DNA from 3 places in the Pseudoalteromonas sp. T1lg65 genome. Region 2 is predicted to be linked to each of the others. Evidence: predicted binding sites of a transcription regulator. Region 2 holds the regulator's gene; each other region holds the start of a gene.
The links. The regulator MetJ, encoded in region 2, represses methionine synthesis genes. The targets are predictions, from matches to a motif close to TAGACGTCTAGACGTCTA.
Positions count from the first base shown of each region.

Region 1 (7,850 bases), 1.3 Mb from region 2:
AACCAACATTTAGTCGAAACTGGCTCAGCGGCGAGTATGAATTGGGAATTTTACTATTGGATCGCTTTTTATATATAGAAAGGATATGAGAGGACTAACTTTCAAAATGGTTATTTCCCACATACCCCGTAGAAAAATTAAAATACAAATAATAATCCTGATTTCAGATAATAAGTGCAACACTCATAGAAAGGTGTAGAAGAGGAAGCCAACAGCCAAAAGTGGTACGCTTTTCTCGCCAAAGAAACAAGCAATACTACATATGAGTTATCAGCAGTTGACCGAGAGGAGAAGATACCAGATTTCTACCCTTTTGGAACTGGGAATTTCAATTTCTGAGATTGCCAAAAAACTGCAGTGCCACTGCGCAACGGTGTATCGTGAGTTAAAAAGAAATCGAATACATGGGGATTATTGTCCTCAGAATGCTCAGTCAAGAATAAATAACCGCCCAAGAAAGTGTTTAGGGTTCAAGCAGCCAGCAGTTATATTTAAAGAATTTGCAATGGCCGCTTGATGTTAGAGAGTGTCGTACTTCGAAGTTGAATTCGGGATTTATTAATTAAATCCTTGGATCGTGGCACCCTCTAAATTGAGTACCACTGTAACAAAAGCTATTAGTTACACAGCCATAATACACATCTGTCCCACAAGCAACTGTTGTACAGTCTCTATCACAGGTGGTACCTCTTGTCTTCGCATCTCCAAAATACGCGCCACCTACATTCGGTGTCATTTGTTGTGGTAGTAATTTACTGTTACTCAAATCTTTTAAGCTTTTTTTATTTATTTTTAATTTCATTGTTTATTCTCCTTATAAAAACCAAAACAAATATAAAACAAAAGCAAAACAAAAATCAAATAAAAATACAACTTAAAATAAAATGGGAGAGCCAAGCCCTCCCATTGTTGATAAATACTGATTAAACAGTTACTTAAATAGCTTTTCCACATCAACCACTTTAACATTTGATTTTGGAATATTAAGCGGATAAGTAGAAATTAAGGTGTCTTCGTTTACTAACTCTTCTGGCTTTTCGGTGTTATAAACCATTGGCGAGACTTTTTCATTTGTAAGTCTGTCTGCCATATCTTTGCCATCACCAGTGATAAACACATAATGAATATTATCGGTTTGTAGATTTTCTCTAATTACGCGATTCACATCTTCGACAGTTAACGAAGCCAGTTGCTTTCTCACGTACTCTACAAAACTATCCGTATTATAGAACTGACTGTCTAATGCATAGCCTAACTGGCGATCTTGGCTAGCAACTAATTGAGGCACAAAGTTGGTCAAGAAGTTACGGGTCGCTTCAAAACTCTCTTTGCTCATGCCTTCTTTGATTAACTTTTCTAGCTCAAACTGCGCTACACGTGTAGCAAAATGTGCATCATTGTTCGAGCGTAGTGGCCGCAACCAAACTTGGAAAATTTGCTCACTACGACCCAAGTTTGCATCTGGTTTGGTCTGGAAACTACCGCGAGGGAAATATTCGATATACGCATAGTCACCATAGTTCATACCACGCACCTGGCGGATACGTTGATATAAATGGCTATTCGAACTTCTATGCTCACCAAAATAAGAACGCACTAACCACAGCGCAGCCCAGTCTTTATCGCTACGAATCGTATCGATTGGGAAGCCAAAAGATACCGCCGTAGACTTGGCACTTTTCTCAACAATCGTTGCGTGTAACCCCGTTAACTTAGGAGCGTCAGGTACATTCAGTCTCGACTCATCGCCCTTAGGTAAGGTCGCTAAATCAGCAAAGATTTGCTGTTTAAGTTTATCATCAAGAGCACCTGTGATACCGACATTCAGCTTCGCTTGTGTAAATTGAGATTGATAAAAAGCCTTAACATCTTCAATCGTCAACGCTTCAAGATCAGACAAATCACCAAAGTTATAACTTTCATAAGGGTGACCTTGATACAACTCATGGTAAAGCACCTCTTTCCCAAGCTCTTCATCATTAGAAGATCTCAATCCAGATTTAATACCATCAATAAGCTCTTTTTTAAGGCGTTTAAAGTCGTCTTCCCTAAAGCCAGGATTTAACAGTTGCTCACCAACCAATGCATACCATTTATCAGCATTATCTTTATGGACTCGACCTCTAAAAGAGATCATTTCTTTATCGATTTGATAACCGAAGCTACCAGCAATTGGATAAAGTGCTTTTTGAATTTCCTTGTAGGCTTTATTTTCACTGCCACCATTGGCTATCATCGCTGCTGTCAATGCTGCAACACCCTTTTTACCTTCAGGATCAGCTGCGGCACCGGTATAAAACAAGAAGTTGACGTCAACCAATGGTGAATCATTGCTGTTGTCTAACACGTTGAAAAAACGTTTTTTGGGCTTATTCATATCCGCAACTAAACCGTTTAAATCAACTTCTTGATCAAACCCTGCCACGGAATCCAATGCAGATAAAGTCACTGTTGTTCTGCTACTATCAACAAAATATTTATTTGCGATATCGCGAATATCTTCGGCTGTGATTTTATCGAAACTAGCATAAAGCTGGTTAATCACCTCAGGGTCACGCTCAAAATGCATGTAGCTGGCAAGCGTGGAAGCGATCGCTTGAGAAGAATCTAGACCATTCACAAAACTGTACTTCATGTTAGATTTAAGCGCCGCAAGTTTATCAGCATCAACCAATTCAGTACGCGCTTTTGCATAGGTATGGTTGATAGCATCACGAACCGTCACAAGGTCTGCTTCATTTTCCACTTTCACAAATACATGTAATAGCCCTGGATCTTTGGTCTCTGGGTTATAGGTAAACATTTGGCTGGCGATCTGTTTATCAACCACTAACTCTTGATAAAGCTCAGAGTTAGATGAAAAATATAGCTGTGAGATTAAATCCAGTGCCGCTCTGTCTTTTTTCTGTGGCTGCCACGCTGTGCCTTTGTAAGATACTAGTAGCCAATGACCTGGTAACCCTTCAAATTCCTCATGTACATATTTCGGTTCTTGCTGCTTAGGCTCAACAGGAATATCCGCTTTATAATCCCCTTTCTTCCATCCACCCCAATGCTTTTTAACCATTTCCATGGTGGCTTTAGGGTCAACATCACCGACAATCACCAAAGAAACATATTCTGGCTTGTAAAAGCGTTCAAAAAACAACTTACCGTATTCGCTCTGATCAGGCATGGCTTCGATATCTTTAAAGAATCCCATGGTAGTGTGTTTGTAAGTGTGCTTCTCAAACGCTTCTTTTCTAGCCGCGGCAAGCAATTTGCGAATTGGGCTTGCGTTATTCTTTAAATACTCACCTTTAACCGTTAGCGCTTCGGTTCGGAACTGCTCTTCACTGTATGTAAGATTTTGAAAGATATCAGCTTCAATTTCTAATACTTTATCAAGGTGCTGTTTTGAGAAATTTAAATGGTAATTGGTGTAGTCATTGATAGTATAAGCACGGTTATCAACACCTGAGTTTTTCAAAATGTCCGAGTAGACATCTTGCGGATATTTCTCTGACCCTTTAAACATCATGTGCTCAAAAAAGTGTGCAAAGCCAGTTTTTCCTTCCTCAACTTCGTTTCTTGAACCCACCGACACTGGAATTTGTAGTGAAACAACATCAGGGTAATTGGTTTTCACCACCATGACTCTAAGACCGTTATCTAGTTCTTCTAGTACGTAGTCTTGGGCAAAAACTTTGTTCGTTTGCTCAGCTACGGCTGGCACTGCCGTAGAGTGATTTGATTCTGTAGCTGCACAGCCCCCTAACGCGAAAGAGACTGCAATACTGGTTGCGAGTAATTTAAGTTTCATTATTGTTCCCAATTAAAATTCTATATTCCTGATGACATTACATCATCGAATTTACGTTTTGATTATGCCCAAAGCGAGCAGCAATCACTACAATTCGGGACGAAAAATCTAAAAATCCAGTTAAACACCTTATGTTCAATACTCATTAAAAACCACCACAACTTGAATAAAACTCATAGTCCTTGAAGATCTTTCAGTTAAAAACAACTATCTAGACGTCTAAATGGCTGCTATAGTTACCACCAGAAATCAAAGTTGGCTGTTGGGAATGAGGAACATGGCTTTAACGCTTCAAGAGAAAATCGTTGACCCGAACCAAGGGGTATATTTAATTGGTACAACACCACCTAAGCTGGACACCGATCCGGAAAAGCTAACGGCAATCGCAACCAAGTTATTGGACCGTTTACATCAAATTGAATATGACGGTGTCGTGATTTATGACATTCAAGATGAGAGCAGTCGTACTTCGGTGCCTCGCCCATTTCCCTTTAAGCACACGGTAGATCCCTGCGAGTACAGTCAGCTTATTCGTGATATCTCACATCTTGATGTGATCACCTATAAAAGTGTGGCACAACGTAACCGTGACGAGTTTTCTACGTGGCTTAGCGATACTAAAAAAGAATACAACTTGAATAACCTAGTACTTGTTGGCAGTCCCTCATCCAATGGGGAAGTAAAGCTGGCATTAAACGACGCCTACGAGGTTTTACAGCAGCATCATGAGGACTACTTTTTAGGTGGCGTCACCATTGCCGAAAGACATGCGAGTAAAGGCAATGAGCATCAAAGGCTGATGGGTAAAACAGCACAAGGCTGTGAGTTCTTTATCTCCCAAGCGGTCTATAATGCTCAGGCAACGATAGACTTAATCACGAGTTATGCACGGACCTGTAAACAGCAAGGCATTCAACCTAAACGTATCATTCTTACTTTCACACCTTGTGGTGGAGAAAAAACTTTGCAGTTTATGGAATGGTTAGGCATCTCAGTGCCAGAAGCCACAAAGTGGAGAATTTTAGACGCACAAAACAGCTTACGTGAGTCTATTCGTATTTGTAAAGAAAGCCTTGATCAGATATTAAAAAGCTGTGCCCAGCTGGACGTCCCATTAGGACTAAATATTGAAAGCTTAACCAACCGTAAAGAAGAAATAGACGCATCTATCAATTTGTACCGATTGCTCAAAGCAACCATGGAACTGAGCTTAGCAGAAAAGCAAATAGCCTAATCAAACTTGAAAATTGCCATAAATAAAGCCAGCTTAGTCGCTGGCTTCTTTAACTTAAGTCAGCATGCTGAAATACGCCGCATAACCTAAGCTTTGTTTAATTAACTGTAGGCCAAGTACGCAAACAGCGCGCCACCTAAGATCAGGCGATAGATCACGAACGGCATCATCCCCATCCGTTCAATCACTTTTAGGAAAAAGAAAATACAGGCATAAGCGGAGACAAAAGACAACGCAGCCCCCGTCAGCAATGCCTGCCAATCCACCAGTTCATCTCCCATCGCGAGTTCTAGAGTGTAGTACAAGCCCATCATTGAGATAACGGGGATTGCCATTAAAAACGAAAATCGCGCAGCACTTTTCTTGTCTAACCCTAACATTAACCCAGCAGTGATGGTTATTCCAGAGCGAGAAGTCCCCGGTATCACCGCGGTGATTTGCGCCAGCCCCAAAATTAATGCACTTTTCCAATTAAGTCCAAATACGTCTTTTACTTGTTTGGCTTTCACATCCGCGTACCACAACAATAACCCAAACAATACGGTAGTAGTTGCAATGACCCATGCATTTCGCAAGTAAAGCTGCACTATGTCTTTTAACACTGGTCCCAACAACACAAATGGGATCGTTGCAACAACAAGACACCAAGTGAGCTGGCTTTCTTTCGTGGCTTCGCCCTTGCCAAAAGATTTAAACCAAGCACCCAATAACACGACGATATCTTGTCTAAAGTAAATCACAACGGCAAGTAAAGTACCGACATGCACCGCAACATCAAATGCCAAACCTTGGTCCTGCCACCCTAATACTTGTGATGGCAATAACAAATGGGCAGAGCTCGAAATGGGTAGAAACTCAGAAAGCCCTTGGATCAAGGACAAAATAATTATTTCAATAAAACTCATTACAGAGAGAACTCCACTTTCCATAGTTTTTGTGAAGGGTTTTCGTAAGCTCGCCAAATATCAACAACTGGCAAATTAACAACCGGGTGAATAAAGTTTGGTGCTATTTCAGCTAAAGGTTGCAACACAAACGCATTTTTGGTTATTTCGTCACGTGGTAACTGTGCCGGTGAATTGCAAACTACCTGGTCGTAAAAAAGTAAATCTAAATCCAAAGTCCTCGGGCTAAATTTTTTCTCATCACTGCGTCTACCATGTTGGTACTCAATTGCTTTTAAAAGCTTGCACACAGCTTCCAAAGACAGTTCTGTTTGCGCGGCAAATACCGAGTTATAAAAGTTATTACCTTCAAAGCCCACTGATTCGCTCTCAAAAACACTAGAGTGAGAGTAGTTAGGAAAGTGTTCAATTAGACTAAGCAATCCGCTTCGCAAATTGTGTTGCTTATCGATATTTGTGCCTAAGCTGATGTAAATTTGTGCCATATCGTTACTTCTTTCTCACAATTTCAACGCCAACTGTTTGCGCCAACGGCACAGCTGCGGGCTTGCTTACCCTTATCATCACTTGCGAAACAGAAAACTCATCAAGGATAATTTCGGCCAGTTGCACCACTAACGTTTCTAGCAGCTCAACAGGCTTTTTTATCGTATGCTCAGTGATACGTTCACAGACTTTCGCGTAATCAACCGCTAAATTGATATCGTCTGTTTGTGCTGCGCGGCTAATATCGGTCAACATTTCCACATCAAAGTAAAGGCTTTGTTTACTTTCTTTTTCAAAGTCGTACACTCCTATTATGGTTTCGACGTGTAGTTGCGAGATATAGACTTTATCCATGCTGACTCCATGTATGTATACTTCTGGCCAACACCCAGAGCATTTTCATAGGGTGTGAGAGCCGCCGATCATAGCCCAAATAAACGCAAGAAAAAATAAGGAAAAGCGTGTTAATCAGTTTAATCTGCGTATGTGCCTATCTGCTGGGTTCTATTTCCTCAGCAATTCTCGTCTGTCGCATGTTTGGTTTACCCGATCCGCGTTTTAACGGCTCGAATAATCCGGGTGCCACCAATGTACTAAGGCTTGGTGGCAAGTTGCCGGCAGTGTTAGTGCTAGTTTTTGACATACTCAAAGGTACTATTCCTGTTTGGGGCGCTTATTTTCTTGGAATAGAACCTATTTGGCTCGGCGCAATTGCGGTATTTGCCTGCTTAGGACACATCTACCCAATATTTTTCCACTTCAATGGGGGCAAAGCCGTGGCGACTGCATTTGGTGCGTTATTGCCAATCGGATTATCTTTAGCGGGATTATTGATCACCACTTGGCTGGTGGTGTTATTACTCACTCGTTATTCTTCTCTCGCCGCGATTGTCGCAGTATCAGCTGCACCATTTTATACTTGGCTAATCAAACCGCTGTACACCATCCCAGTGAGTTTTTTAACAGTACTGATTATCATCAGGCACAGAGCAAATATTAAAAGGCTCCTAACCGGAAAGGAGCCTAAAGTGGGCAAAAAAAAGCAGAGTAATGATTAAAAAAACCTGGTTAGACTTTTTCTAAGCTATCTAACGGCCAGCGTGGTTGAGTTTTCATATCCAAAGGTGCATGTTGGCCTGCCTTTAAGCGCTGCATTCCTGCGTAGGCTATCATCGCACCATTGTCTGTACAGAACTCGGTTCTTGGATAATATACTTTACCTTTTAGCCCTTGCATCATGCGTTCAAGTTTTTGTCTAAGCTCCTTATTCGCACTCACGCCTCCAGCAATTACCAAACGATTAATCCCTGTTTCTTTTAATGCGCGTTTACATTTAATCGCTAAGGTATCTACGACTGCTGTTTGAAAGGCGTGAGCAATATCAGCCTTGGTTTGGAGATCATCACCTTCAGATCGAATGGTA
Region 1 is NZ_CP196837.1:1,019,411-1,027,260, reverse strand. Features, by position in the region: partial or broken gene ACSLBF_RS04420 (helix-turn-helix domain-containing protein) at 263-395, shown strand; gene ACSLBF_RS04415 (hypothetical protein) at 563-802, opposite strand; gene ACSLBF_RS04410 (M16 family metallopeptidase) at 932-3,802, opposite strand; gene ACSLBF_RS04405 (methylenetetrahydrofolate reductase) at 4,080-5,036, shown strand; gene ACSLBF_RS04400 (undecaprenyl-diphosphate phosphatase) at 5,138-5,941, opposite strand; gene folK (2-amino-4-hydroxy-6-hydroxymethyldihydropteridine diphosphokinase) at 5,941-6,426, opposite strand; gene folB (dihydroneopterin aldolase) at 6,431-6,781, opposite strand; gene plsY (glycerol-3-phosphate 1-O-acyltransferase PlsY) at 6,889-7,485, shown strand; gene tsaD (tRNA (adenosine(37)-N6)-threonylcarbamoyltransferase complex transferase subunit TsaD) at 7,496-7,850, opposite strand, start outside.
Region 1: the regulator MetJ is predicted to act here: its motif matches at 4,015-4,032, upstream of ACSLBF_RS04405 (methylenetetrahydrofolate reductase).

Region 2 (7,850 bases):
AGTTTCTGTAAGGTTGTTAAAAGGCGTTGGGCTAGACAACACCGCTGATCACTTACTGAAGTTTGGCTTTCAAGACAGTGACATTAACCGTAGCGAATCTCTCGCCTTAGGTAGTGCGGCGATGACTCCGCTGGAAATAGCTCGAGGCATGAGTACATTTGCTAATGGCGGGCACCTTATAGAACCCTATTACATTGATCGGATCACCGATGCGTTTGGCAATGAGCTAGGGCGAGCTGCACCACTATTAGTATGTGATGAAGAACAGTGGGAGCAGCATCCGGAACGCTGTGCACCAAAAGTGATTTCGGAACAAAATGCGTTTCTCATCGCGGATGCAATGAAAAGCACAATTTGGGGCGGTGGAAGCTGGCGTCATAACACAGGTTGGAGTGGCACAGGTTGGCGTGGACAGTCGCTTAAGAGACGGGATTTAGCCGGAAAAACGGGAACCACGAACTCATCTGTTGATACTTGGTTTACTGGCTTTAATCGTAATGTTCTTACCACTGTATGGGTCGGGTTTGACGATGCAGGTCGCTCACTTGGACGCGCCGCCTATAATGCAAACTTAGGCACGAACCAATTAGCCGGTGCAGAAGCTGGTGCAGTTACCGCTTTGCCAGCCTGGGTAGATTTCATGCGCGATGTCTTAGCTGGTGAACCACTTGCCCCGATAGAACCACCTCAAGGGCTGGTTTCTACCCGTATCGACCTCAAGACAGGTTTATTATCGCGTAAAAATGATCACACCAGCCGCTTTGAATATTTCGAAGAAGGTACCGCACCAACAAAATATGTGCTTGATACTGAGCAGAGCACCCCATTTGATGACAGCGCACCACTGCCCGCGCAAGATGAGCTATTTTAAATAAATCAAAAAGCCGATATTGAGTGATATCGGCTTTTCTTGGCTTATGTATTTTTACGCAAAATCTGGTTTATAGCCTCCAATTTAAGCAAAGCTAAAGTCACTTAAGGTTTTGGCATAACCAGAACAGATCGGAATGGATCCCAGAGGCGGTAACTTCTTTACCAGCACCAGGTCCTTGGATAACTAAAGGATTTTGCTCATACCATTTCGTGTGGATCACAAAGATATTATCACCTGGAGTTAAATTCGCGATAGCACTGCCCACAGGAACGATAGCGACTCCCACTTTAGCATGCACCTTACCATCATCCTGCAGTTCAAGTTTGCCGGTATAGCGCAACACCCCATTTTGTGCAGCCGCTTGTTGATATTTTTGTGCGTAAAAGTTATCCAACAACTCTGTTTGTGCGAGAAAATCTTGCCAAGAGCCTAGCGCCAAAGCCTCAGGCATTAATGGCTCTAACTCTATGTTTTCAAGTTCTAACTCTATGCCAAGATCACGAGCCAAAATCAGTAGCTTGCGCTGCATATCACGACCAGATAAATCTTCTCTTGGATCCGGTTCGGTATAACCCATCTCTTGCGCCTGCAGCACCAACTCAGAAAAGGCGCAACTGCCATTATAACTACTACAGAGCCAAGATAGTGTTCCTGAAAATACCCCTTCGATTTTACTAACTGTATCACCACTATTTTGTAGATCTGCCAACGCAAAGTTGACAGGCAATCCTGCTCCTACGCTGGTGTTATATCGCCATAATAGGTCACGCTCTTGGAGCTGTTGACGAAGTGACAAGTACCAGCTTTGCTTCGCTGTACCAGCATATTTATTTGCACTGATAAGATGACAATCATGCTCCACAAACTGCGGATACAACTCACTAAAGGGTTCGCTCGCAGTAATATCGATAACGACTTTGTGTTCGTAATCCAATTCTTTGATCCGCGCAAACAGCTCTTGCTCACTGTAAGCAACCGCTTCATTCTGCCACTGCGTTTGCCATGCAGATAAGTTCAATCCACTTGGACAAAATAACATTGATTCTGAGCGCAATAGACCGACAAGTTTCAGGTCAAAGTGCTCACTCAGTTTGGTGATTTGTTTTTGGCATTGCTCGATAAACACTTGTCCGACATTACCAATGCCCGCCACAATGACAGCAAGTTCACGGCCCTTATTAATCAGTTTCTCATGAAGTAACGCCAGTAAATCACTGTCGATCACTTGATCCGTCAATACCAAACTATAATTTTGCTCTTGTAATGTGAAGCGCTTTACAATTTGATGCTCAGCCAATAATTCCTGCGCTTGTGCCATCAAGTGCGTAACGTCCTGCTCAGGAGCAACAACTGCAAAACCTTGCACTTGAGATTCGACTAAGTTTGCGCGATGTTCAAGCCTATTGATGATCAAGTTGCTATACGCAGAAGGCACCAATAAATACGCTTCCCCTGCTTTTACGAAATGATGAATGCTGTGCTGGATCAACTGGCTTAACTGTTTTACTTCACCACTGTGTAGCTGCTCTACTCGCAATAAATCAAGCTGTTCAAAGGTAGTGATAAAGCGCTTTTCTTTGGAGTAACCAGCTTTGACGATTTCGGTGCCTAACGCGTCTGGATCGTAACTACTGCGTACTTGCAGTTTGATATCCGTATCTTTTAACGGCGAAAGCGTCTTAGCATGTAAAACAGGATTACCCAATCGGGCAAGGAGTTCCGCTTGCCCCCTACATACCTTGGAATATTTAATCGCATTTGCTACTTTTCGCGGATCGGTGCTGAATACACCTTGTGTATCGGTCCAAATTGCCACTTGGCTTGCATCCAGGTAGCTGGCCAGCAAAGTCGCACTGTAGTCACTGCCATTACGGCCCAACGTTACCGTTACACCTTGATTATCAGCAGCGATAAACCCCGTAACTACATGGATCTCGTCAGTGGTGACAGCGCCATGACAGGCTTCTCGATTTTGTGCATGCAATAACGTTCCATCATTTAACGTAAATAACTTCCTCGCGTCTAGCGCTCTAGAAGCCACTCCTTGCTGCTGCAAGAAATTAGATAAAACACGTGCTGACCATACTTCACCGTGGGCGAGTAGACTGGCATTATGCAATCGACCGCTTTCACTCTCGGCAGCAATAGTCTGTAATTCGTTAAGTAACTGAGCAAGTAGCTCTGCATGTCGATCACCATGAAACAACGCATCTATAAGCTCACGCTGGTGATTCTCCAGCTGTAACAAAATATCATTAAACGCTCGAACATCAGATTGCTCATGGCTTTGCCACAATTTCACCAAAGTGTTTGTGGTTTTTCCCGCTGCGGAAACGACCACACAATCCCCTGGCTGACACTGCGACAGCACAATATTTGCAACTGCTTGATAACGCGTGGCGGAACTTAAACTAGAACCACCGAATTTATGTACTACTTTTGCCATTTGATCACCATAATGCCGTGTGGGCTGGCGTTAATTTAAAGCCTTTTGCTTCATCCGATGCTGGTTGCTCATTTAACTGAGTAAATGCCTGCTCTAAGTCCGCAATTAAATCCTGCACGTCTTCAATGCCCACCGAAATTCGGATTAAAGTATCACCGACTCCGGCTTCTAGTCTTGCCTGTGCATCCATACCCGCATGCGTCATTGTTGCAGGGTGACAAATCAAGCTTTCTACACCACCTAACGACTCAGCCAGTGAAAATTGAGCTAAAGAAGTCAAGAACTTCGCAGATGTAGTCAGGTCACCCTTGATATCAAAACTAACCATACCACCAAAGCCGAACTGTTGCTTTTTGGCTAATTCATGTTGAGGATGTGATTCTAAACCGGGGTAATACACTTGGCTTACAAAGGGTGACTGTTCAAGGTATTGTGCTATTTGTAATGCATTTTCTTGATGCTGGCGTAATCTCACCTTTAACGTTCTTAAGCCTCTAAGCGTGAGATAGCTATCAAAAGGTGCACCCGTGATCCCAATGTTATTTGCCCACCAAGCAAGCTCCTCGCCCAGCTCAGCAGTCTTTGTGATCACCGCGCCACCAACAACATCTGAGTGGCCGTTAATGTATTTGGTGGTGGAATGCACCACAATATCTACGCCAAACAAAATAGGATTTTGTAGCGCAGGAGATAGGAAAGTATTATCAGCCGCAACAAGTGCACCGACCGACTTTGCAGCCTTTACTACCGCTTCAATATCCGTTAAGCGTAAAATTGGATTGCTCGGCGTTTCTATCCATACCAACTTAGGTTTGATAGCACCGAGTTTTTCTAAACTGGCTGAATCGGTTAAATCTAACACCTCAACTTTTAACAGTCCTCGTTTTGCTAATGACGTAAACAACCGATAACTACCACCATAGCAATCATGTGGGATCACTAGCGTATCATCGTGATTAAGTAACTGAGTAACTAGATGGACCGCTGCCATGCCCGTTGCGGTAATAATTCCCCGCTGACCGCCTTCTAATTCAGCTAACGCTTCAGCCAAAACGTCTCTATTGAAATTGCCACTGCGTCCGTAGTCATAATCTCGTTTGGTATCAAAATCGGCAAACGAGTAAGTGGTCGATAAATAAAGAGGGGGCACTACTGCACCGTGGGCTTTGTCAGCTTCTATGCCGTGGCGTACTGCAATTGTAGATTTGTTGCGTTGACTCATTTGGCCACCTAGATAATTGGATGTTTAGACGTCTAAAAGGTTAATTCAACAAAATAGAGAAGTCAAAACATTTATACTGCTAAATGGCTAAATAACTAGTATTTGACTATCTTTTTTAAACCGATAAAATTTCGCCATTTTAGGCGTTTAATATGCTAATACGACTGAGTTTTTGAAACTATGGCAGAGAACTATCAATCACGCCAAGCTGCGTAAAGTTCAGCCTGTCAGAACCTAGTCATATTGGCATTGATGTAACTGAGGCAAGTACACAATTATGGCAAAATGGAATGGTGAATATATTCACCCATACGCAGAGCACGGTAAAAAAGCAGAACAGGTTAAAAAGATCACCGTATCTATACCACTCAATGTACTGAAAGTACTCACTGATGAGCGTACTCGCCGTCAAGTGAATAACTTACGTCATGCAACTAACAGTGAACTTTTATGTGAGGCATTTCTTCACGCCTTCACTGGGCAACCACTACCCAGCGATGAAGATTTACGAAAAGATAACCCAGAAAAGATCCCGCTAGAGGTTAGAAACATCATGATAGAGCGTGGACTGGAAATTCCAGAAATAAACGAAGAATAATAAAAAAGCCTCAATTGAGGCTTTTTTCGTAGCGACACCGCAAAGCAACGGTACGCGATTTTTGACTACTTATCTCATGTAAGTGTCAGGCATTTCGACTTGGGCCACACCAGAGTCAACCGCAGCTTCTGCTACAGCTCTTGCGATACGCGGTAGCAACCTTGGATCCATCGGTTTTGGAATAATGTAATGAGGACCAAACTCTAAGCTTTCAACATCTGCAGCTTTGAGCACTTCAGCAGGTACCGGTTCTTTGGCAATACTACGGATCGCCTCGACCGCCGCGATTTTCATTTCATCGTTAATCGCGGTCGCGCGCACATCCAGCGCACCACGGAAGATAAACGGGAAACACAACACGTTGTTAACCTGATTTGGATAATCAGAACGACCCGTCGCCATAATTAAATCATCACGAGCACCATGAGCAACTTCTGGACTGATTTCAGGATCCGGGTTTGAACAAGCAAACACCACCGGTTTATCTGCCATAAGTTTCAAGTCTTCTGCCGACAACAAGTCCGGACCAGATACACCCACAAACACATCTGCTTCTTCAATAACATCTTGCAAAGTGCGCTTGTCTGTATTGTTGGCGAATAGTTTTTTGTACTCATTTAAATCGTCACGGCGAGTATGGATCACCCCTTTTCTATCAAGCATATAAATGTGTTCACGCTGCGCCCCGCACTTGATGAGAAGTTCCATACACGCGATTGCTGCTGCACCCGCGCCAAGACACACGATGATCGCATCATGAATACTCTTACCTTGGATTTCTAGCGCGTTTAGCATGCCCGCAGCGGTAACGATAGCGGTACCATGTTGATCATCATGGAATACCGGTACGTCACAGCGCTCGATGAGTGCACGTTCAATTTCAAAACACTCTGGAGCTTTAATATCTTCTAGGTTAATCCCACCAAAAGTATCAGCGATATTTGCTACCGTATTAATGAAATCTTCTGTCGTATTATGATTAACTTCGATATCTATAGAGTCTAATCCAGCAAAACGTTTAAACAGTAAAGCTTTGCCTTCCATTACAGGCTTCGAAGCCAACGGCCCCAGATTCCCCAGACCAAGAATCGCGGTGCCATTACTGATCACTGCCACCAAATTACCTTTGCCTGTGTAACGATATGCATTCGTTGGGTCGGCAGCAATTTCACGGACAGGTTCAGCCACACCGGGGCTGTATGCAAGCGCAAGGTCTTTAACGGTTTCGGCGGGTTTGGTCAGCTCAACACTGATTTTACCTGGAACGGGTTTAGCGTGATAATCTAAAGCTTGTTGACGAAAATCGGTCATGGCGCGTTCTATTCCTACGATGTTTTTGTGAGAGTGTGAGTAACATTCGCATTGTTGGATGAGTAACCGTGACGCAATAAACGTAGCACTGGGCTACTCGGTGCAGTTAAGCATCAAACAGTGCGATTAACTATATGAGCAATGTAAACTCTACCTTGCCATACTTATACTAAAAACGTATTGCTAATTGAGCACATAGTTAATCGACCGCAGCTACACGATACCGAGTTTAAAGAGATATTCAAGTAAAATCAGGTCGATCCAGCATCAAGCAAATTCTGTTATTTTTCGTCGAAATTACCAGAATTTTTACGCAAAGTTTTCACATTTCAGTTTCTTTAAAGTGTCTATTTCTAGTGAAATTTGAGTATTTAATGGTGTATTTTTATCCACTTTTAGATAATTATTGATAAAACTCGATTTTAGTGAATTTTCACTTACTTTTACTGACTTTAAGCGCTTTATTAAAACAAATAATAGCCAAAGAGCAATTTTAGAGCAGAAAAATTTATTTACTACAATTCACTATAGATGCATAAATCTCTCATTCAAAACACCTGAAAAAATAGCCACCATTCAAGAAGAAAATAAAGTAAAAACTCTAATTTTTTAGTAAAGAAAACCTGCCATTTCTGCTTTTTCTAATCACATAACTAATAGACTATGTTGAGCTGCTGACTCGGTACTAGCAGGAGAAATCTAGTATCCATTGATTTGAATGCTAATTATACCAATTCACTTAATGAAGTGAGCTATTGGAAAAAGCTATCAATAAATAGGGACGGAGAAAAAATAATAAAAGAAAAACGCGCTTTAACGCTGATTTCAGGCGCAAAAAAAGCACCAAAAGGTGCTTTTTTTGCTAGACGACAAGAATTACTTCTTGCTGCTAAGTGCGCCGAAACGCTTGTTGAAGCGATCTACACGGCCACCTGTGTCAAGGATCTTCTGCTTACCAGTATAGAACGGGTGGCATGCAGAACAAACGTCTAGGTGAATATCTTTACAAAGCGTTGAACGAGTTTCGAACTTGTTACCGCATGAGCACGATGCTGTGATCGTCTCGTAATTAGGGTGAATACCTTCTTTCATAGCAACCTCTAGTTAAGGCCGTATCGCTCTCCAAACCCGAAGTCTGGCACCATACGTAGTTATACAAAAATTGTGGACGCGTATTTTAGGACTTAACCGTTCAATCCACAAGCACTATTTCTCTTTCTCTGGCAGTTTTTTAACCAGCTTATGGCTGCGACCAGTTCAGTATGCAAAAGTAGAGGTTTATTTCCCAGTGTGCCAACGTTATTCTAACCGCATCTACGACAATTGTTCCGTATTTCTATGCCCATTCTTGAAGTAGCAATAAAACTACCGCTACACCGTACGTTTGATTATTTAATAT
Region 2 is NZ_CP196837.1:3,653,842-3,661,691, forward strand. Features, by position in the region: gene ACSLBF_RS16255 (penicillin-binding protein 1A) at 1-871, shown strand, start outside; gene metL (bifunctional aspartate kinase/homoserine dehydrogenase II) at 972-3,320, opposite strand; gene metB (cystathionine gamma-synthase) at 3,325-4,542, opposite strand; gene metJ (met regulon transcriptional regulator MetJ) at 4,820-5,140, shown strand; gene ACSLBF_RS16275 (malic enzyme-like NAD(P)-binding protein) at 5,210-6,451, opposite strand; gene rpmE (50S ribosomal protein L31) at 7,328-7,543, opposite strand; gene priA (primosomal protein N') at 7,790-7,850, shown strand, end outside.

Region 3 (7,850 bases), 1.1 Mb from region 2:
TCTACTGCCTGCATTCACCGAGCCCAGAATTCGGTAATTTTTGCCTGGACCTGTGTGCATAAAAATATATAAGTCGTCACTGATGTAACCATTGGGTTGAAGCTGTTGTTCAACCTCTTCAGAGGCGACGGTTTCAACAGGCTCTTCCGCAACAACAGGCAGGGTGGCGAGGAATAAACTAGCAATCACTATCTGTTTTATATTAAACATCCATGGGCCTTATCAATTTGGGTCGTAAAGTTTACAAAATAGTAGGGATTTAACTTACTAATAGCAAGAGCAAGTTATCGGTAATTAGGCTGATTTTTATGATTTATTTCTGTCAACACGGACCTTGAGTATGACACAAAAAGATTGCAAACTGACTATGGTTTGTATATTTTGATCTTCCCTTAGATAAATAGGTATTACACTACCCTAATGGACACTGAAATAGAGCTGAAGTTTTTGGTTTCAGACAATGAAGTACCACTGATCCCAGCGTTGGTAACACAATTTGCTAAAACGGTTACTAACAAACCTGCTAAAAATCTCAAAAATGCCTACTTTGATACCCCAAACCGTGAACTTAGAGCACTTGATATTGGTTTAAGAACGCGTTGCTGCAACGACGAATGTGAGCAGACCATCAAGCTAGCCGGTGAAGTGGTGGGCGGGTTGCATCAGCGCCCAGAATACAACTTGCCACTGCAAACGGGAAGACCTGACCTTTATGCCTTTGATGCCAATATTTGGCCTCATGCTATGCAACTAGAGGCTATTGCCGACAATATTTTCCCTATTTTCACCACTAATTTTATTCGTCGTACCTGGTTAGTTGAAACTGAATCTGGCAGTAAAATAGAGGTGGTATTAGATAAGGGAGAGATCAGTGCTCAGGGTCAAATAGAGCCAATCAATGAGCTAGAGATTGAGCTTATTGAAGGGGATAGGGAAGACTTATTTTCCCTTGCTGATCATCTGATTAAGCAAGCTGGTATGCGTCTGGGTTTATATTCAAAGGCGGCAAGAGGCTATCGGTTAGCCGATGATTCGCCGTTGAAGTCAAATAAGTTTATTGGCTTTGTTCCACTTGAGCATGATGCAACACAAGAGCAGGCGTTAATCGCCACGGTAAGTTATGGTATTCAATTTGTACAAAAACATGAGCAATGCTATTTCAACAAAGCCAGTTTAAAAACCCTAAAACGCGTTATTGATGGTGTGACACTTATTCGTCATGCATTTTGGTTATTTGATGAGATCGTTGATAAGTCTTCGACGGAACATATCCGTAATGAATTAAAATGGCTGTTGTCGGAATTGGCTTGGGTCGAAAATGCCATTCATCTAAAAACATACACCTCCAAGCGTCACGCCTATTATAAAAAAATCACCCAGTTTCCTGAATTAATGCAAGTCATTGATGATTTAACCGACGTGCAACCTTCGCCGACTGACATCGAGGATTTGTTCCATTGTACTCGCTATAACCGCCTGATTTTGTCGTTGACTCGTTGGTTAGTTGACAAAGCATGGCGGAAAAACTGGGACCAAAAAGCACTCACGGCGGCAGAGTCACCAGTCACAGAAATAGCAGCAAGGTTGTTTAACAAAGATTGGTACGAGCTAAAAAATCTGTTGCCACAAGACAGTAGTATGTCCGAGCAAGACTATATCCAAATCAGGCATCGTCTAGAAAACACCTTACTGAGTGGCAACTGTCTTGGGTCACTATACGATAAAGAAGCGCGCAAAGCGTTTAGAATGCCTTGGATTGATATCACCTACGGTATCTACGAGTTAGAAACGCTATCCTATTTGCATCAGTTGTGTCAGTCCCAAGAAGGTGGAGAATTTGACGAAGTGCAGCTGTGGTTAAAGCAAAAGTCCGACTTCTTGGTTTCTGCGATGGAGCAAAGTCGCGAATCGTCCTTTAACAGCGAGCCTTATTGGCGATAAATTTTGTCGGCGCCTCATCGCAGTGAGGCGCATTTTACTCTCTCGCTTTGAATCAGTTTGGCGTTTCAGTTTCTGTCTTTCTCCTATACGCTTGATAAGCAAATATCTACTACACTTTTTCTAGATTGTGAAAGAGGTTTCGTAATGATAGATATTGACGATAAAGTGCTTAAAGATTTGAAAGGCGGATTTAATCTACCCACCAAACCTCATATCCTCCAACAGCTTCAGAATGAGTTGCATCAAGCCGAACCAGATCTTGCTAAGGTCGCTGCGATTGTTGCTGAAGATGTAGGTGCATCGGCTGCAGTATTGAAAGTGATTAATTCCCCAGCTTACGGGTTGGCTAGAACCATTACCGATATACGTCAGGCGGTGATGTTTTTGGGGGTCAATTGTATCACTCAACTGGTTACCGGATATCTGTTAGAAAATGCCTTCCAACAAGCGCAATGCAGTATTCCTTTACAACAATTTTGGGATAATGCTGCCGATATTTCTCAGGTCGCGATGGTGATAGGACAGCATCTAAAAAGCAGTGTGCCAGTTGAAAATTTACAATTATTGGGTCTATTTCACGATGCGGGGATCCCAGCAATGGCAGTGAAGTACTCGGATTATGGAGAAGTGCTGCAAGCAGCAATTGCCCGTCCTGAGAATAACTTAGCACATTACGAAAAACAAAAGTATCCAGCTAACCACATGATTGTTGGTTACTTTCTTGCGTCCTCATGGCACTTGCCCAAAGCAATTTGCCAAATGATTTTACGCCATCATGATGTGACATTTTTGGATGAGAAGCGAGATGAAGCTGAGTTACAAACGTTTGCTGCGCTTAAATTAGCCGAAAACTTATGTTTTGAAGCGAAACATTTTCGTAGTGCTGCCGATTGGCACGTGTTTAAAGATAAAGTATTCGTGGTGCTGAATTTAGATGACGATCAATACACAGATCTAAAAGAAGACGCAGAAGAGCTATTTATCCACTAAAAAAGGCTCCGTAGAGCCTTTTTTCAAATCAGTGTGGCTAATTATAAGCCTGCTGATGCGCGTAGCGCTTCCGCTTTATCAGTTGCTTCCCAAGGGAACTCGTTACGACCAAAGTGGCCGTATGCCGCTGTAGGCTGATAAATAGGACGCTCTAGGTCAAGCATAGTGATTAGACCATAAGGACGTAGATCGAAGTGCTCGCGAATTAGCTCGATTAAGCGTGTTTCGTCTAGCTTACCTGTGCCGAAAGTCTCAACGCTGATAGAGGTTGGTTCTGCAACACCAATAGCGTAAGAAACTTGGATTTCACACTTGTCAGCAAGACCAGCAGCAACAATGTTTTTCGCAACATAGCGCGCTGCGTAAGCTGCTGAACGGTCAACTTTTGATGGATCTTTACCAGAGAACGCACCACCACCGTGACGAGCCATACCACCGTAGGTGTCTACGATGATTTTACGACCTGTAAGACCACAGTCACCCATTGGACCACCAATTACAAAACGGCCAGTTGGGTTAATGAAGAATTTAGTCGCTTCAGTGATAAGCTCTGCAGGTAATGTTGGCTTGATGATAGTTTCCATTACCGCTTCAACTAGGTCATCTTGTGAAATTGTGTCACAGTGCTGAGTTGAAAGTACCACAGCATCAATACCAACAGGCTTGCCGTTTTCGTAGGCAAATGTAACCTGAGACTTTGCATCAGGACGTAACCACGGTAGCGTGCCATCTTTACGCACTTGCGCTTGACGTTGTACAAGACGGTGTGAGTAGGTGATAGGTGCAGGCATTAAAACATCAGTTTCATTACATGCATAACCAAACATTAGGCCTTGGTCACCAGCACCTTGTTCTTCAGGGCGCGCACGGTCAACACCTTGGTTGATGTCAGGAGACTGTTTACCAATGGTATTTAAGATAGCGCAAGAGTCAGCATCGAAACCCATGTCTGAATGAGTGTAACCGATCTCGCGAACCGTTTTACGAGTTAACTCTTCAATATCAACCCAAGCACTGGTTGTAACTTCACCACCAACCATTACCATGCCGGTTTTTACGTAGGTTTCACACGCAACACGTGCTTTTGGATCTTGCTCAAGGATCGCATCCAGTACCGCATCAGAGATCTGATCGGCGATTTTATCCGGGTGACCTTCAGAAACAGATTCAGAAGTAAATAAGTGTTTTGCCATTGTAATAATGCTCACAAATATTGCGCTTCACAAACATCAGGAACAGCGCGAAAAAATAAGGGACGTATTCTAACCAAAAAGCAATGCTTTTGACCAGCTATTTTACGCCTAGACGTCCAAAATAGTTCAAACTATTTTACTAGCCAGATAAAGCCTAGGGCCTGTTGAGCTTTCAAGTTTGTTTTCGCTGCAGTTTGATTGTCATTAGCACGAGGCAAACCCTGCCTGGCATAGTAATTCTATGTGAGCTAGGCAATAACTCAGTATTAATGCCAATCTAGCGCAGCCCTTCGGGTTCCCCTTAGTGCGCTTTGTTCATTGTTGCTCAACTTTTGCTTAGATTACTAGGCTACAAGTCGAGCGCCGCGATCAAAACCCACTAAGGGGAACGAAAATCAAACAGCAAAACACAACAGGCCCTAAATGAATCTTGCATTTTTTTGGGTTTATCGTTGCAGTTGGCCGTCTAAAAAGTAAAAATGGGGCAGATAACACATGTATCAATACCCGCGAAACACTATTTAAGGTAGGAGAATTCATGCCATCTCGCAAAGAACTTGCTAACGCAATTCGCGTTCTTTCAATGGACGCAGTACAAAAGGCCAAGTCTGGTCACCCTGGAGCCCCTATGGGCATGGCTGACATCGCTGAAGTACTTTGGCGCGACTTTTTAAAGCACAATCCAAATAACCCGGATTGGTACGACAGAGACCGATTTATTCTGTCCAATGGCCATGGTTCGATGCTGATTTATTCTCTGCTACATCTGAGCGGCTATGACCTATCAATTGATGATTTGAAAAACTTCCGTCAGTTACATTCGAAGACACCAGGACATCCAGAGTACGGTTATGCACCAGGTATCGAAACAACGACAGGCCCATTAGGTCAAGGTATTACCAATGCGGTTGGTATGGCAATTGCCGAAAAAGCATTGGCGGCTCAGTTTAACCGTGATGAATTCGATATCGTAAACCACTTTACTTATACGTTCCTTGGTGATGGTTGTTTAATGGAAGGTATTTCTCATGAAGCCTGTTCATTAGCTGGTACTTTAGGATTGGGTAAGCTTATTGCGTTTTGGGATGACAATGGCATCTCAATTGATGGTGAAGTAGAAGGTTGGTTCAGCGACGATACTCCTAAGCGTTTCGAATCGTACGGCTGGCATGTGATCGCGGATGTTGATGGTCATGATAGCGATGCGGTCAAAGCGGCGATTGAAGCTGCGCAAGCAGAAACGTCAAAACCCACACTTATTTGTTGTAAAACGGTGATCGGTTATGGCTCACCGAATAAGTCAGGTAGTCACGACTGTCACGGTGCGCCACTAGGTGATGAAGAAATCCTAGCTGCACGTGAGTTCTTAGGTTGGTCTCATCCGGCGTTTGAAATCCCAGAAGATGTTTATGCTAAGTGGGATGCAACAGCGCGCGGTCAACAGCAACAAAGTGAGTGGTTGGTTAAATTCACTGAATACCAAACTCAATACCCTGAGCTTGCTGCTGAATTTGAACGTCGTATGAAAGGTGACTTACCAGCCGATTGGAGCGAGAAAACAGAAGCCTACATTGCTGATTTGCAGGCGAACCCAGCTAATCCGGCAACGCGTAAAGCTTCGCAAAATGCGTTAAATGCCTATGGTCCTATCCTGCCTGAATTTATGGGTGGTTCTGCGGATTTGGCTGGTTCAAATTTAACGCTTTGGGATCAATCTAAAGGTTTAACAGCAGAAGATGCATCAGGAAACTACATTTTCTACGGTGTACGTGAATTTGGTATGTCAGCCATTATGAATGGTATCGCGCTACATAAAGGATTTATTCCTTACGGTGCAACATTCTTGATGTTTATGGAGTATGCGCGTAATGCGGTACGTATGGCTGCTCTAATGAAGCAAAGAAGTATCTTTGTTTATACACATGATTCTATTGGCCTAGGTGAAGATGGTCCAACTCACCAGCCAGTTGAACAAATCGCAAATTTACGTCTAACACCAAATATGGTCACTTGGCGTCCTTGTGATCAGGTAGAGTCAGCGGTTTCATGGCAGCAAGCGGTTGAACGTCAAGACGGTCCAACCGCATTAGTATTCACCCGCCAAGGCTTAGAACAGCAAGCTCGCACCACTGAGCAAGTTGCTGCGATTAAGAAAGGTGGTTACGTACTTTCTTGTGACGGCACCCCTGAAGTTATTTTGATTGCGACAGGTTCAGAAGTGCAACTCGCTGTTGAAGCTGCTCAGCAGTTACGCTCAGAAGGCAAACAAGTACGTGTGGTTTCAATGCCTTCAACAGATGTCTTTGATGCTCAGTCGGCAGAGTACAAAGAAAGTGTCTTACCAAGTGCTGTGACTCGTCGTGTAGCTATTGAAGCGGGTATTGAAGACTTCTGGTACAAATATGTTGGCTTGAATGGCGCGATTGTTGGTATGAAGACATTCGGCGAATCAGCACCTGCAGGTGAACTATTCAAACTATTCGGCTTTACCGTTGAAAATGTGGTAGAAAAAGCCAAAGCTTTGTTCGCTTAATTGGCAAGCAAAGCCCAGAAAAAACCACGCATCAGCGTGGTTTTTTATTTCCTACATAACCTCAACCTTGCATTGGTATAAAAAAGCATTATTGAGCAAATTTGCTTATCCGCCGTTGAGGTTACATAACAAGTTATACCTTAAACTGCTCTACTGATAATCTCAGTTCTTCAGCAAGTTTCGCGACTTCTGAGCTCGAAATTGAAGTTTGCGTCGCCCCTTCTGCGGTTTGCTCTGCGATAGCTACGATTGACTCCAATCGTTCGCTGATCTCTTGCGCTACTTGTTGCTGTTCGTTTGCAGCGTTAGCAATTTCTTCACTGACGTCGTGCGCTTGAGACACCGCATCAGTGATCGAGTTTAGGGCCGCATTGGCAAGGTCACTTTTTGTCACACAAGACTCAGCCTGTTGTTTGCCCTTCGACATAGCATTTACCGCTTCTTCAGCCCCAGCTTGCAACGATTGGATCATAGCCTGAATTTCTTGTGTTGATTCTTGAGTCTTACTCGCCAATGAACGAACTTCATCGGCTACTACCGCAAAGCCTCGACCTTGTTCACCTGCACGTGCAGCTTCAATAGCTGCGTTTAGCGCCAAGAGATTGGTTTGCTCTGCAATGCCTCTGATCACGTCCAAGATACCGCCGATTGAAGCACTGTCTTGATGCAGCTTGTTGATTACACTTGAGGCTTCATCAACCTCACGCGCGAGTTGCTCAATAGTGTGTTTATTATCGTGAGAAATACCTTTAACACGTTCGGCTTCTTTATCAGCGTTTTTAATTTCTTGTAGTGCTTGATGGGCGCTATTGCTAACCCCATGAGCTGTGCTGCTCATCTCTGTTGTTGCCGTTGCAGCTTGCTCAACTTGGGCCTGTTGACTCTTGATGGCTTGGCTTGACTCATTGGTAATCGCAGAGGTTTGCTCTGAAGCAGCCGCAAGTTGAGTTGAGCGTGACACAATACCGGTTATTAACTCTCTAAGGCTAACGATTAAGGTATTGCAGCTTTTCGACAGCTCTCCAAATTCGTCTCTTGCACTGTCATCTAGCTTTTGCGTCATATCGCCTCGGGCGACAATATTGAGTACTCTGTTGACCTCTGCTAGCGGTTTGGTGATCCGGCTTACGGTCATGTAGGCAACTAAAATAGCCAAACATGCAGCTACTATCATACCGACCCAAGTCCATAGG
Region 3 is NZ_CP196837.1:775,061-782,910, forward strand. Features, by position in the region: gene ACSLBF_RS03275 (TIGR04211 family SH3 domain-containing protein) at 1-210, opposite strand, end outside; gene ACSLBF_RS03280 (CYTH and CHAD domain-containing protein) at 421-1,941, shown strand; gene ACSLBF_RS03285 (HDOD domain-containing protein) at 2,086-2,931, shown strand; gene metK (methionine adenosyltransferase) at 2,973-4,124, opposite strand; gene tkt (transketolase) at 4,663-6,657, shown strand; gene ACSLBF_RS03300 (methyl-accepting chemotaxis protein) at 6,791-7,850, opposite strand, start outside.
Region 3: the regulator MetJ is predicted to act here: its motif matches at 4,226-4,243, upstream of metK (methionine adenosyltransferase).